2 regions of the Neorhizobium sp. T6_25 genome follow, and region 1 is predicted to be linked to the other one. Evidence: riboswitches for the same ligand, from Rfam matches in the RefSeq annotation. Region 1 holds a riboswitch; the other holds the start of a gene.
What was found. Region 1 has a riboswitch for S-adenosylmethionine ahead of C5L10_RS26395 (O-succinylhomoserine sulfhydrylase). Riboswitches for the same ligand answer to the same signal wherever they lie in the genome.

Region 1 (6,770 bases):
ACGCCGGTCGGATCGACACCCTCGGTGCCGAACTGTACGCCGGGGAAAATCGTCTCCCCCTTGATCTTCACCCCGCCGGCGAGCGTCTTCAGCGTTTCCACCTGCGCCGGCGTAAAGCAGTCGGAACCGCCTGCCTCGCAGGTATTCAGGTCCTTGGCCGGATCGAAATTGCATTGGCGAGGATCGGTGATCAGCCCGTCCTTGGCACCGTCGATCGCATCACATTTGTCCATCACCGCCTTGGCGAGCACCGGAAGCTGAGCCCGGCTGATCGGCGCCTTGAGCAGAGCCCGCGCATTCCAGACGCCCCAGATCTGCGTATTGGTGAGATCGAGAACCGGAGCTCCGGCGAGGATGCCGTCGAAATCGCCCGGATAACGCTGCGCCGCCATCAGGCCCTGGCGTCCGCCGGTCGAGCAGCCATCCCAGTAGGAGAAGGAGGGATGCCGGTCGTAATAACGCGCGGCAATCGCCTTGGCGGTGTCGACCGTCACATGCACCGCGCGTGAGCCGTAGTCGATCAAGAGGTCAAGGTCTTGTGCAAAATCCCCGAGCTTGTAGGTGGCCGCATCGTGGCCGGTATTTTGCTGGACGGTGAGGAAGCCTTTCGAAAGCGCCGCATTGCGGGTGGCGACCCGTGACGCTGCGGCAAGATCCTCGCCCGCGTAGCCGCCATTGCCGAACATATAGAGCCGCCGGTTCCAGTTGTCCGGCAGGGTGATCTCGAAGCGAACCTGCGGCCGGATATAGCCGGTTACCTGGCAATGGCCGGGGACCGCTCCCACGCCGGCCACGTGCGTGGCCTTCAGCGTCGTGACCTCGGCAAAGGATTGGCCGTTCAGCATGCCGCAGGCGATCTGCGGCGACACGGTGGCGGAAGTGAAATCCGGCCTGTCCTTCTGATCGATGAAACTGCTCTTGTTTTGTGCGAGTGCCGGGGTGAAGGCCGCAAGCGCCAGAAATGCGCAGGGCGCCAGCAGAATGGCCCGCTTGATCGATCGTGTCATCAAGTTCTCCTCCCAAAGACCGGTTGACGACGTCAAGATGCCGCAGGAGGGAAGGGGTAACAAATAGAAAAACCGACGCTGCCCATAACCTGTAGGTTGTCGTCGGTAGCGCGGTCTAGTTGAGGACGCGCATCAGGCCCGGCGAATCCAGCGAGAAGGCCGGGATCGTCACCTCGAAGGTCTCGCCTTCATCGGTCTGCATGTCGTAATGGCCGAACATCAGTCCGGATGGTGTGTCGAGAGGACAGCCCGAGGAATATTCGTAGCTGTCGCCCGGCTTCAGCCGCGGCTGTTCGCCGACGACCCCCGGCCCGTCCACTTCGTCGACGATGCCGTTCTGGTCGGTGATGTGCCAGTAGCGATGCACCAGCTGTACGGTGAGCGTCGAATGGTTTTCGATGACGATGCGATAGCCCCAGACATAGCGGCTCTCTTCCGGATTGGATTGCTCCTCCAGATAGTAGGGTTCGACGGCGACATCGATATCTCTTGTCCGGGCGCGATACATGCGACACCTCAACAAATCTAACTTGGTTCGATATTGTACAGAGGCGCCGCAACGTCAAGAAATCTCGCGGTTTGAACAACCGAGTGTGAGCATTTGTTGAAGTTAAGGATAACCGGGATGGTGAATTTCTGGTCGATCCACCACCCCGGCCACTATCTTGAAAAGCGAACGCTTACACGCCGGCCTTAGAAAGCGCCCGGGCGAAATCCTCGATCAGGTCGTCGGTGTCCTCGATACCGGCCGACAGGCGCACGGTGCCGGGCGAGATGCCGAGTTCGGCACGGGCCTCGTCCGTGAGGTTTTTGTGCGTCGTCGTCGCCGGATGGGTAATCAGGCTCTTGGAATCGCCGAGATTGTTGGAGATCTTGACGATTTCCAGCGCGTTCTGCAGCTTGAAGGCCGCTTCCTTGCCGCCCTTCAATTCGAAGCAGACGAGCGTCGAGCCGGCCTTCATCTGCCGGGCGATGATATCGGCCTGCGGATGGTCCTTGCGGCCGGGATAGATGACCCGGGCCACCTGTTTCTGATCGGCGAGGAAGTCGGCGATCTTCGACGCGCTTTCCGTCTGCTGCTTGACGCGCAGCGGCAGGGTCTCGATGCCCTTCAGCAGCGTCCAGGCATTGAACGGCGACATCGCCGGACCGGTATGGCGGAAATAGTCGTGCAGGTTCTCGTCGATCCAGGCCTTGTCGGAAAGCACGACGCCGCCGAGGCAGCGGCCCTGGCCGTCGATATGCTTGGTCGCGGAGTAGACGACGATATGCGCGCCGAGTTCCAGTGGCTTCTGGTAGAGTGGGGTCGCAAACACGTTGTCGACGACGACCTTGGCGCCGATCTGGTTGGCGAGCTTGGCGACGCCGGCAATATCGACCACTTCGAGCGTCGGGTTGGTTGGGCTTTCCAGGAAGAACACCTTGGTCTTCGGCGTGATCGCCTTTTCCCAGTTTTCAAGGAAGCGGCCGTCGACCAGCGTGCATTCGATGCCGTATTTCGGAGCGAGCGTCTCGACCACCCAGCGGCAGGAGCCGAACAGGGCGCGGGCCGCGACGATATGGTCGCCGGCCTTCAGCTGGCAGAGGATCGCGGCGGTAACAGCGGCCATGCCCGAGGCGGTGGCGCGCGCGTCTTCGGCGCCTTCCAGCATGCACATGCGCTTTTCGAACATGTCGTTGGTGGGGCTGCCGTAACGCGCGTAGATGAAACCGTCCGTCTCGCCCTTGAAGCGGGCTTCGGCCGCTTCCGACGTGTCATAGACGAAGCCTTGGGTCAGGAAGATCGCTTCCGAGGTTTCGCCATATTGCGAACGCAACGTGCCGCCGTGTACGAGTTGGGTTGCCGGGCGCCATTTGTTAGTCATGCGTGTCCTCTTTCAGAACAAAAAAACCGGTCGCATAAGCAGACCGGTTTCGCACCCGGTCTTTTTAGCCACTTATTTAACGTGGCTGCAAGCCGACCGGCCAAATCACCACGGGATAAGATTGGCATAGCGCCGCGCCCCGCTTGCGTCAATGGCTCGCATTTGGTTTTGTCGCCTCGAAACTTGAGAGAGACATGATGGCTCGCGAAACAGGAATTCTGGCGGACCGCGCGATCGCGGCGCTTTTCGACAGTGGACGGCTGATCTCCGAGCGGGAGCTCGACCTGGATCAGGTTCAGCCCGCCAGCCTCGACCTGCGCCTCGGCGCCAAGGCTTTTCGCGTCCGCGCGAGCTTCATGCCGGGCCCGACGAGCCTGGTCTCCGACAAGCTCGATCGGCTGAAGCTACACGTGATCGACCTCTCCGAAGCCGCGGTGCTGGAAACCGGCTGCGTCTATATCGTGCCGCTGATGGAACGGCTCGACCTGCCGGCCAACATGTCTGCTTCCGCCAATCCGAAAAGCTCGACCGGTCGGCTCGATATTTTTACCCGCGTCATCACAGATTACGCGCAGGAATTCGACAAGATCCCGGCCGGTTATTCCGGCCCGCTCTACCTTGAAATCTCGCCGCGTACTTTCCCGATCGTGGTGCGCCGCGGTTCGCGCCTGTCGCAGATCCGTTTCCGCGTCGGCAACGCGCTGCTCGGCGAGCCGGACCTTCTGCAACTCCATAACGACGAAACCCTGGTCGCCTCCGCCAAGCCGAATGTCTCGGGCGGCGGCATCGCCCTGTCGATCGATCTTTCCGGCGACAGCGTCGGCCTGATCGGTTATCGCGGCAAACACCACACGGCCGTCGTCGATGTCGACAAGAAGGCGCAACACGACATCTTCGATTTCTGGGAGCCGCTTTACAGCCGCGGCCGCAACGAACTGATCCTCGATCCCGACGAGTTCTATATCCTCGTCTCGCGCGAGGCGGTGCATGTGCCGCCGCTCTATGCGGCCGAGATGACGCCCTTCGATCCGCTGGTCGGCGAATTCCGCGTCCACTATGCCGGTTTCTTCGATCCCGGCTTCGGCCACGAGGCGGCGGGGGGACGGGGCAGCCGGGCGGTGCTCGAAGTGCGCAGCCACGAAGTACCCTTCATCCTCGAAGACGGCCAGATCGTCGGTCGCCTGGTCTACGAACACATGCTCGAAAAACCCGAAGGCATGTACGGCGCAGGCCTCGGCTCGAACTATCAGGCACAGGGCCTGAAACTGTCGAAGCATTTTCGCGTCTGACACCGCCTCCGGCTTGACAGTCGATGCCGTCTGTTGGAAATCTGCAGACCGACGCGGGTGTAGCTCAATGGTAGAGCAGCAGCTTCCCAAGCTGAATACGAGGGTTCGATTCCCTTCACCCGCTCCAATGAAGCCCTTCACCCGCTCCAGCTACCTTTCCAGCGATGTCCAGTAAGGTACAAAGGCAACGAAGTGCCCGAAGAATATGGCGTTCGGTCTCGCCCGCGCGCAACGACGTGCGGTGACAGCCAGCAATTTTCACGGTAAAAATCACGGTATCCAGCGACGGTCAGGAAGTCGATACCGTAATGCCGTTGACTGATATTCAAATTCGCAATGCGAAAGCAAAAGGCTGGTCGCGAGCTTGAAAGAATAAATCGGTGTTTTTCAGGCAGCCAACAATCCTTCTTGGAAGGCAATAAATATATCTTGGTTTACGCGATCGTTATTCATAGGTTTTTTTGAGCGATATCAAAATATTACCGACATCTTTAGATTTTATGCAAGGGCGCATGCCATTGCATTTTTGAGATATGCGTTTATATGCAAATTCGAGTCGAAAAATATTGAGTTGGATTTCGAGTTTATTTATTTTTCTTCTTTCTTGAAATCGCCCCGATCCAAGCAATCGCAGGCTGACCGCAATTTTTTGGCCGGATTCTGATCAGTCCTCACGGACTGCCCGCCACCCCACAGCAGGAGACTCCGACCTCAGATCGACCCGATCTTAGCGGTACGATGAAGGAGTTCCATAATGGCAATCGAACAGGCCGGCGTGCGGATTGCGCGCAAACCCTGGGGCAGCCACGATCTCCAGCCCTGGACGAAGACACGCAACGACGACGCGATCGGTGAACTTTGGTTCGAGCGCGCCGACGCGCAGTCGCCCGATCCTGCTCTGCTTCTCAAGCTGCTCTTTACAAAAGAGGCCCTCTCGATCCAGGTCCATCCCGACGACGGCCTTGCGCAATCGCTCGGCATGGGAAACGGAAAGACTGAAGCATGGTATATTCTCTCAGCGGAACCGGGGGCTCAGGTTGCCGTTGGGTTGACGAGGAGGCTAACTCAGCCGGAACTGCGCAATGCGATCCTTGATGGCTCCATAGCCGATATCGTGGATTGGCGGGATGCCATCGCGGGCGACGTCATTTTCGTCCCGGCCGGAACCATTCACGCCATTGGCGCCGGGCTTGTTATCGCGGAGATTCAGCAGAGAAGCGATACGACATTTCGTCTTTTCGACTATGGCCGCGAGCGCGAACTGCATGTGGAGCAGGCCGTCGCGGCTGCGGATCTAGAGCCGGCGAAGGTCCAGGCAATTCCGGTGGACCTCACAGAGGTCAGGACACAACTGGTCTCCTGTCCTTTCTTCGTCCTCGAACGGGTCAACCTTCCCGCAGACTCGAACTGGGAGTTGAACGCGGAATGCGAAACTTGGGTGCTGGTGATCGCCGGTGAGATGGACGTCGGAAGCACTTATGCCGGCATCGGAGATGCGTTGTTTGCCGACGCTTCGCACGCCCACATCAAGGCCGGGAGCGAAGGACTGACTGCCCTGCTTGCCTATGCCGACGCGCAACCAAGGCCCGGCCTTCTACGCAATCTCGACATACGCACCGCCAAGCCAGCGTCCCGGCATCTTGAACAGGCACTCATTCACCACCAACAACCGGCGGGCTTGCCATTCCGCTCAACGGAGGCATGACCATGACCCAACTCAGGAAAATTGCATTCATCGGCAATTCGCTCCCGCGCCGCTGCGGCATCGCGACCTTCACCAGCGATCTTCAACAGGCTGTTTCCAAATCCCCGGCAAAGGTGGAGACGGTCATCGTGGCAATACACTTTCGATAGGTCGCGCGGCCGTCAGCACGCGGTGATCAGAGCCTATGAACACAATCGCCGCTCGCGCCACCACTGCATCCGAAACCCCTTGAAGGGCCTTAGGAGAATTCTCGATGATAAAATTCGAAGCCGTACAACCACGTTTGGACGGATCACGAGCCGCGGCTTACGAGTTTGCGAAAAAATACCGATTGGGTGAAGTGGAAGCTGAGCGGCTTTTTCTCAAGTTAGGTGCTTCGGCAACGCAGGTCGCTATGCTCGCGGAGGCCAAGTTTCCTGCTCCGGAATTCGGAAGACCCACCAACAAGGCTAAAGCATCATGAAACCGACTGCGTTCGATGGACAGGTTGTAAATATTGCCGAGAATTCACACCCGGCGGAGGCTCTGGGCAACCGCCCGATGGTCAAATCGGCGGGAGACCCCGCCACTGGCCTGAGACAGCGCATCGCGGCCACGGTAACTGCTGCTCGAGCCCAAAGAGAAGCCGAACTGCAGCAGGCCTCGGATCGCGCGAACGCGGAGCGACGGGAGATACAGCAAAAGGCAAAGAACGCATTGCTGATGCTTCTGAGCGACGACGTCATAAATTCCATCATCGGAAAGCATGCCGGTCTGGGCGAACTTTATGTCGGAACGATCCAAGTGACGAAGCGTGGAGTTGAACTCATCAGGAGCGGCGGAGCGGGAGCATCGCACATGATGGGTGACAGGCTCGATCTCAGATTTGACGGAGGCATTCTGCAGGCTGGCCAACAGCTGAAAT
Region 2 (6,770 bases), on a different contig from region 1:
CCAATCCTGAAGAAAACTATGCCGAAATCAGTTGAAATTTAGCTAATATCAAAATCCAACTGCGTTCCACAATGTAAAACGGGCAGCGGTAACTTGGCTTCGGGAACCTTGCGCAACGATAGAATTGCAAATGGAATCCGCAGCTTACCAATTTTACATGAACACCGAAGCAAGCCGGGCCTGTATGATCAGGGTTATTTGCTCAGCCGCAGATAATCCCGACCCGGACGAGGCCGGCGGCGATCATTGCTTTGAAAAGACATAGTCGGTTTCCTGCAGCAATACCTCGCCCGGGCGCAGCACGGCATTTGGGAAATCGGCATGGTTGATGGCGTCCGGCCAGACCTGGGTTTCGAGGCAGAACCCGGCGAACGGACCATAGTGGCGGCCATCGAGACCCTCTGCGGGTATCTGCTGCAGCTTGAAGGCGGCATAAAGCTGCACGCCCGGCTCGGTGGTGCGAACTTCCAGCGACACGCCGGAATGGATGCTGCGCGCCAAAGCCACGGAACGCTTGGCCGTACGTTCCGGCGACAGGCAGAAATTGTGATCGAACAGGACCTGGGCATCGCCGTCGAACCGTTTCATCGGCCCCATGTCGCGCAGGTCAAAGGGCGTGCCTGCGACCGCCATCAGCTCGCCGGTCGGCACCTGCTTGTCGTCAAAGACGAGCACATGGTCGGCGGCGATCATGATGTCGTGATCGAGTGCGTCCTCGCGACCGTCGAGATTGAAATAGGTATGCTGGCAGATATTGGCGAGCGTCGGCTGATCCGTGGTGGATTGGTAGACGACGGAAAGAACGCCGTCGCTCTTGAGGTGGTAGGTCGCCGTGACCGTGCAGTCTCCCGGATAGCCGGCACGGCCGTCGGGATCGGTGATCCTCAGCACCACCTTGTCGGCAGCATGTTCGACGATCGTCCAGTTGCTGCGGCCGATGCCGTCCGAACCGCCATGGAGATGGGTCACGCCCCGCTCGTTCAGTTCCAGCTGATATTGCTTTCCGTCCAGCGTGAAACGACCACCGCCGATACGGTTGGACGAACGGCCGGGCGTCGCGCCGAAATAGGGAGAATGGTTCAGGTAATCGTCAAACTGTTCGAAGCCGAGCACGAGCGGCGGCTGGTGGTCGTCGAGCCTGAGGTCCTGGATCACCGCGCCCCAGGTGATGACGCTCGCAGTGAGCCCGCCGCCGGAGATCCTGACACGATAGACGGTTTCGCCCTTTTCCGTGGTGCCGAAAACTTCGAAATTCTGGTCCGCCATGAGATTGCTCCTCCACCGATATGTTTGCGGCAACCTGCGCGATTTGGCGGCGACCCGCAACGCCGCGGAGAAGAAAAAAGGCTTTAGCGCGTGAGCGCACGCGTCGCCTGTTCCAGTCCACCGAGCGTCAGCGGGAACATCCGCTCGGTCATCAGCTGCCGCATGAAGCCGATCGAGGTCGTATGGCTCCAATGGTCCTGCGGCACCGGGTTGAGCCAGACGCAGCGGTGGAAATGCTCGGTGACGCGCCTTATCCAGGCCTCGCCCGGCTCCTGGTTCCAGTGCTCCACGGAGCCGCCCGCATGGGTGATCTCATAGGGGCTCATCGAGGCATCTCCGACGAAGATCACCTTGTAGTCGGCGCCATAGCTGCGGATCAGGTCGAGCGTCGGCGTCCGGTCGGATCGGCGGCCGTTCTCCTTCCACACGCCTTCATAGAGGCAGTTGTGGAAGTAGAAATGCTCCATATGCTTGAACTCGGCGCGGGCTGCCGAGAACAGCTCCTCGACTACCCGGATATGGTCGTCCATCGAGCCGCCGACATCGAAGAACATCAGCAGCTTCACGGCGTTGCGCCGTTCGGGCCGGGTCTGAACGTCGAGATAACCGTGTTCGGCGGTGGAGCGGATCGTGCCGGCCAGGTCGAGTTCCTCGACCGCCCCCTCCCGCACCCAGCGGCGCAGCCGCTTCAGCGCCAGCTTGATGTTGCGGGTGCCGAGCTCCACCTTGTCGTCGAAATCGGCAAACTCCCGCTTGTCCCACACTTTTACCGCCCGGCGATGGCGGGACTGGTCCTGGCCGATCCGCACACCTTCCGGATTATAGCCGTAGGCACCGAAAGGTGACGTGCCGCCGGTGCCGATCCATTTCGAGCCGCCCTGATGCCGGCCCTTCTGCTCCTCCAGCCGCTGGCGCAAGGTCTCCATCAGCTTCTCGAAACCGCCGAGCGATTCGACGAGCTTCTTCTCATCGTCGGTCAGATGTTTCTCGGTGAGCCTGCGCAGCCATTCTTCGGGAATATTGGCGACGTCCAGGCCAGGCTCCCCGGAGACCGCCTCGAGCCCGCGGAAAAAGGACGAAAAGACCCGGTCGAACTTGTCGATATGCCGCTCGTCCTTCACCAGCGCGGTGCGGGCGAGAAAGTAGAAGGCCTCCACATCGAAATCCGCGATCCCTTCCTCCATGCCTTCGAGAAGGTCGAGGAACTCCCGGAGCGTCACCGGGATCTTCGCTTCCTTGAGGTGAAGGAAGAAGGGAATGAACATCGCGTCGAAACCTATTCGGTACCGATCTTCTCCAGGTCGTAAGGGGTCGTCTGGTAGATCTCGTTGATCCAGTTGCCGAACAGAAGATGTGCATGGCTGCGCCAACGGTTCAAGGGCGTCAGCGTATCGTCGTTATGCGGGAAGTAGTTATGCGGCATCTTGATCGGCACGCCGGCATTGACGTCCCTGAAATATTCGTCGGCCAGCGAGGTCGAATCGTATTCCACATGGTTGAACATGTAGAGCCGCTTGCCGGCTTTCTCATGCACCAGGCAGATGCCCATTTCCTCGGATTCCATCAGGATTTCGAGGTCCGGGTTCTTCTCGATGTCGGCGCGGCGGACTTCCGTCCAGCGCGACACCGGAACCTGGAAATCGTCCGAAAAGCCGTTGAGATAGATCGAGGACGGCACCAGGTTGCGGTGGCGATAGACGCCGAACGCTTTTTCCTTGAGCTCGTATTTCGGCACACCATGGAAATGGTAGATCGCCGCCATCGCGCCCCAGCAGACATTCATGGTCGAATGTACGTTGGTCGCCGTCCAGTCGAGGATTTGTCTCATCTCGTCCCAATAGGTGACGTCCTCGAAGGGAAGCGTCTCGATCGGCGCGCCTGTGATGATGAAACCGTCGAACTTGCGGTGTTTCACCTCTTCCCAGGTCTCGTAGAAGGACAGGAGGTGATCTTCCGAGGTGTTCTTGGCCTTGTGGCCGCCGACGCGGATCAGCGAGAACTCGACCTGCAGGGGCGAGGCGCCGACGAGGCGCGCCATCTGCAGCTCGGTCTTGATCTTGTTCGGCATGAGATTGAGGAGCCCGATCTGCAGCGGACGAATGTCCTGGCGTACAGCCATGGTTTCGGTCAGCACCCGCACGCCTTCGGAAACGAGCGTAGTGAATGCGGGCAGCGTATCGGGAATTTTGATCGGCATGTCTCAACCCAACAAAAATAAAACCGGCGGCAAAATAAATCGCGACCGGTCCGTGGGAAGACATCTTCTCGCGGCCCTTTAGCGACTTTTTTAACGTGGCTGCAAGCCGGCCGGCCAAATCACCACGAATTCTCGAAAGCTCAAATACGCCTTGCTACGACCGGCGTCAATGGGAGCATAATCTTCCGCTCAGCGCTCCCGCCGCGCCAGGAAGGCCATCCGCTCGAAGAGATGCACGTCCTGCTCGTTCTTGAGGAGAGCGCCATGCAGCTTCGGCAGCGCGGTCTTGACGTCGCCACGCAGGTCCGACGGATCGACATCGTCCGAGACCAGCAGCCGGATCCAGTCGAGCGCTTCGGAGGTCGAGGGCTTCTTCTTCAGCCCCGGCATCTCGCGGATCTCGTAGAACTGCGTCAGCGCGTTGCGCACCAGCGCCTGCTTGATACCGGGATAATGGACCTCGACGATGCGGGCGAGCGTATCCACGTCAGGGAAGCGGATATAGTGGAAGAAACAGCGGCGCAGGAAGGCGTCCGGCAGTTCCTTCTCGTTGTTGGAGGTAATGATGACGATCGGCCGGACCTTGGCGCGCACCATCTCGCCGGTCTCGTAGACATGAAATTCCATGCGATCGAGTTCCTGCAGCAGGTCGTTCGGGAACTCGATATCGGCCTTGTCGATCTCGTCGATCAACAGGACGAGCTTCCTCTCGGAGGCAAAGGCCTGCCACAGCTTGCCGCGGCGGATATAGTTGGCCACGTCGTGGACGCGTTCGTCGCCGAGCTGGCTGTCGCGCAGCCGCGAGACGGCGTCGTATTCGTAGAGCCCCTGCTGTGCCTTGGTGGTGGACTTGATGTTCCACTCGATCAGATCGAGCCCGAGGGCGGCGGCCATCTGCCGCGCAAGCTCGGTCTTGCCGGTGCCGGGCTCGCCTTTCACCAGCAGCGGACGTTCGAGCCGGATCGCAGCGTTGACCGCCACCATCAGATCCTTGTCGGCAATATAGTCCGCTGTACCCTGAAACTGCATCTCGTGATCCTGATCGGTAAAACGCGCCGCAAACTAAAAGCTCACCCGTGACGGCGCAACAGCTTTCCCTTTCCACCGGCTTTGCGCTATGGGCAATGCGCATGACCCATTCGACCTTCACCATTCTGCTCGGCGGCAACTTGCGCGTCACCGACCGCCTGCGGGACACGATCGCCGGCAGCCGCTTCATCGCGGCCGATAGCGGCATGCGCCATGCGGCAGCGCTCGGCGTGAAGCCGGAACTCTGGGTCGGCGATTTCGATTCCTCCGACGCCGCGCTGATCGCGCAGTTCCCGCAGGTCGAACGGCAGGCCTTTCCGCCGGCCAAGAACGAGACTGACGGCGAGATCGCGACGGCCGAAGCCATCGAACGCGGCGCGACAGGGCTGATCCTTGCCGGCGCGCTCGGCGGCGAGCGCAGCGACCACGCGCTTCAGCATCTCTTTCACGCCATGAGCCTGGCCGAACGCGACCTCGACATCCTGCTGACGTCGGGCGACGAGGAGGCCGTGCCGCTGCTGCCGGGCATAAGGACACTGGACCTGCCCAAGGGTTCGCTGTTTTCGGTCATCGGCTTTTCCGACCTGGAGGGGCTCGATATCATCGGCGCACGTTATCCGCTCGACAACTTCTCACTCCCCTTCGGCTCCTCGCGCACCGTCTCGAACGTTGCAGAAGGCCGGGTGGAATTCCATTTGAGGAAAGGCAAGGCGATGATCCTCGCCCGCCCCCACGACTTTACAGGAGCCTGACTGTTGGCGCCCCCAATTCTGAAACTTGACGATATTTTCCTGAGCTTCGGCGGCGCGCCGCTTCTCGCCGGCGCCGGCATGCAGGTGGAGCCGGGCGACCGCATCTGCCTCGTCGGCCGCAACGGTTCCGGCAAATCGACGCTGATGAAGATCGCCGCCGGCATGGTCGAGCCCCAGTCGGGCGAGGTGTTCCGCCATCCGTCCTCGACCATCCGCTATCTCGAACAGGCGCCGGATTTCGCCGATTATTCGACGGTACAGGCCTATGCCGAAGCAGGCCTCGGCCCGGGCGACGATCCCTATCGCGTCACCTATCTGCTCGAACATCTGGGCCTCACCGGCCAGGAACACCCGAACACGCTCTCCGGCGGAGAATCCCGACGCGCAGCACTTGCCCGCGTCATGGCGCCCGAACCGGACATCCTGATGCTCGACGAGCCGACCAACCATCTCGACCTGCCGACCATCGAATGGCTGGAAGAGGAGCTGCGCAAGACGAGAAGCGCGCTCGTGGTGATCTCGCACGACAGGCGCTTCCTCGAAAAGGTCTCGAATGCCACCGTCTGGCTCGATCGCGGCACGTCGCGACGCCTCAACCGCGGTTTCGGCGAGTTCGAAGCGTGGCGCGACGAGGTGCTGGAGGCGGAAGAGCTGGAACAGCACAAGCTCGGCAAGGCGATCGAGCGCGAGGAGCACTGGCTGCGCTACGGCGTGACGGCGCGCCGCAAGCGCAACATGCGCCGCCTCGGCGAGCTGCAGACGATGCGCGGCAATTACCGCGGCCACAAGGGACCGCAGGGCACGGTGCAGGCGAGCGTCAGCGAAGGCCGTGAATCCGGCAAGCTGGTCATCGAGGCCGAAAACATCACCAAGAGCTACGACGAGCGGATCATCGTCGCGCCGTTCTCGATCCGCGTGCATCGCGGCGACTGCATCGGTCTCGTCGGCCCGAACGGTGCCGGCAAGACCACGCTTCTGAAGATGCTGACCGGCCAGCTGGCGCCCGACACCGGCACCGTCAAGCTCGGCACCAACCTGGAAATCGCCACGCTCGACCAGAAGCGCGAGGACCTGGACCCCGAGGACACGCTGTCCCACTATCTGACGGATGGACGCGGCGAAACGCTGCTGGTCAACGGCGAACAGCGGCATGTCGCAGGCTACATGAAGGATTTCCTGTTCCAGCCGGAGCAGATCAGGACACCGATCAAGAACCTGTCCGGCGGCGAGCGCGCCCGGCTGATGCTCGCCCGCATCATGGCCCGGCCGTCCAACCTCCTGATATTGGACGAACCGACCAACGACCTCGACATCGAGACGCTGGACCTGCTGCAGGAAATCGTCGCCGGCTATACCGGCACCGTCATCCTCGTCAGCCACGACCGCGATTTTCTCGACCGCACCGTGACCTCGACCATCGCCCCCGCCAACCCGGATGCACCGGACGGCCGCTGGATCGAATATGCCGGCGGCTACACGGATATGCTGGCACAGCGCAAGGGCGCGCTGGAGGAACGGCGCCGCAC

Region 2: linked by a shared signal. The riboswitch ahead of metA (homoserine O-succinyltransferase) and the one ahead of C5L10_RS26395 (O-succinylhomoserine sulfhydrylase) in region 1 are both predicted to bind S-adenosylmethionine.

Annotation. Positions count from the first base shown of each region.
Region 1 covers NZ_PVBL01000026.1:1,280-8,049, reverse strand. The annotation lists gene C5L10_RS26405 (tannase/feruloyl esterase family alpha/beta hydrolase) at 1-1,007, opposite strand, end outside; gene apaG (Co2+/Mg2+ efflux protein ApaG) at 1,123-1,515, opposite strand; gene C5L10_RS26395 (O-succinylhomoserine sulfhydrylase) at 1,688-2,872, opposite strand; SAM riboswitch at 2,916-2,994, opposite strand; gene C5L10_RS26390 (2'-deoxycytidine 5'-triphosphate deaminase) at 3,067-4,161, shown strand; tRNA gene C5L10_RS26385 (tRNA-Gly) at 4,215-4,288, shown strand; gene C5L10_RS26380 (class I mannose-6-phosphate isomerase) at 4,916-5,866, shown strand; gene C5L10_RS26375 (hypothetical protein) at 6,120-6,329, shown strand; gene C5L10_RS26370 (hypothetical protein) at 6,326-6,770, shown strand, end outside.
Region 2 covers NZ_PVBL01000012.1:43,984-50,753, forward strand. The annotation lists gene C5L10_RS17405 (aldose epimerase family protein) at 244-1,266, opposite strand; gene C5L10_RS17410 (VWA domain-containing protein) at 1,350-2,531, opposite strand; gene metA (homoserine O-succinyltransferase) at 2,543-3,463, opposite strand; SAM riboswitch at 3,522-3,599, opposite strand; gene C5L10_RS17420 (MoxR family ATPase) at 3,653-4,492, opposite strand; gene C5L10_RS17425 (thiamine diphosphokinase) at 4,588-5,244, shown strand; gene C5L10_RS17430 (ABC-F family ATP-binding cassette domain-containing protein) at 5,248-6,770, shown strand, end outside.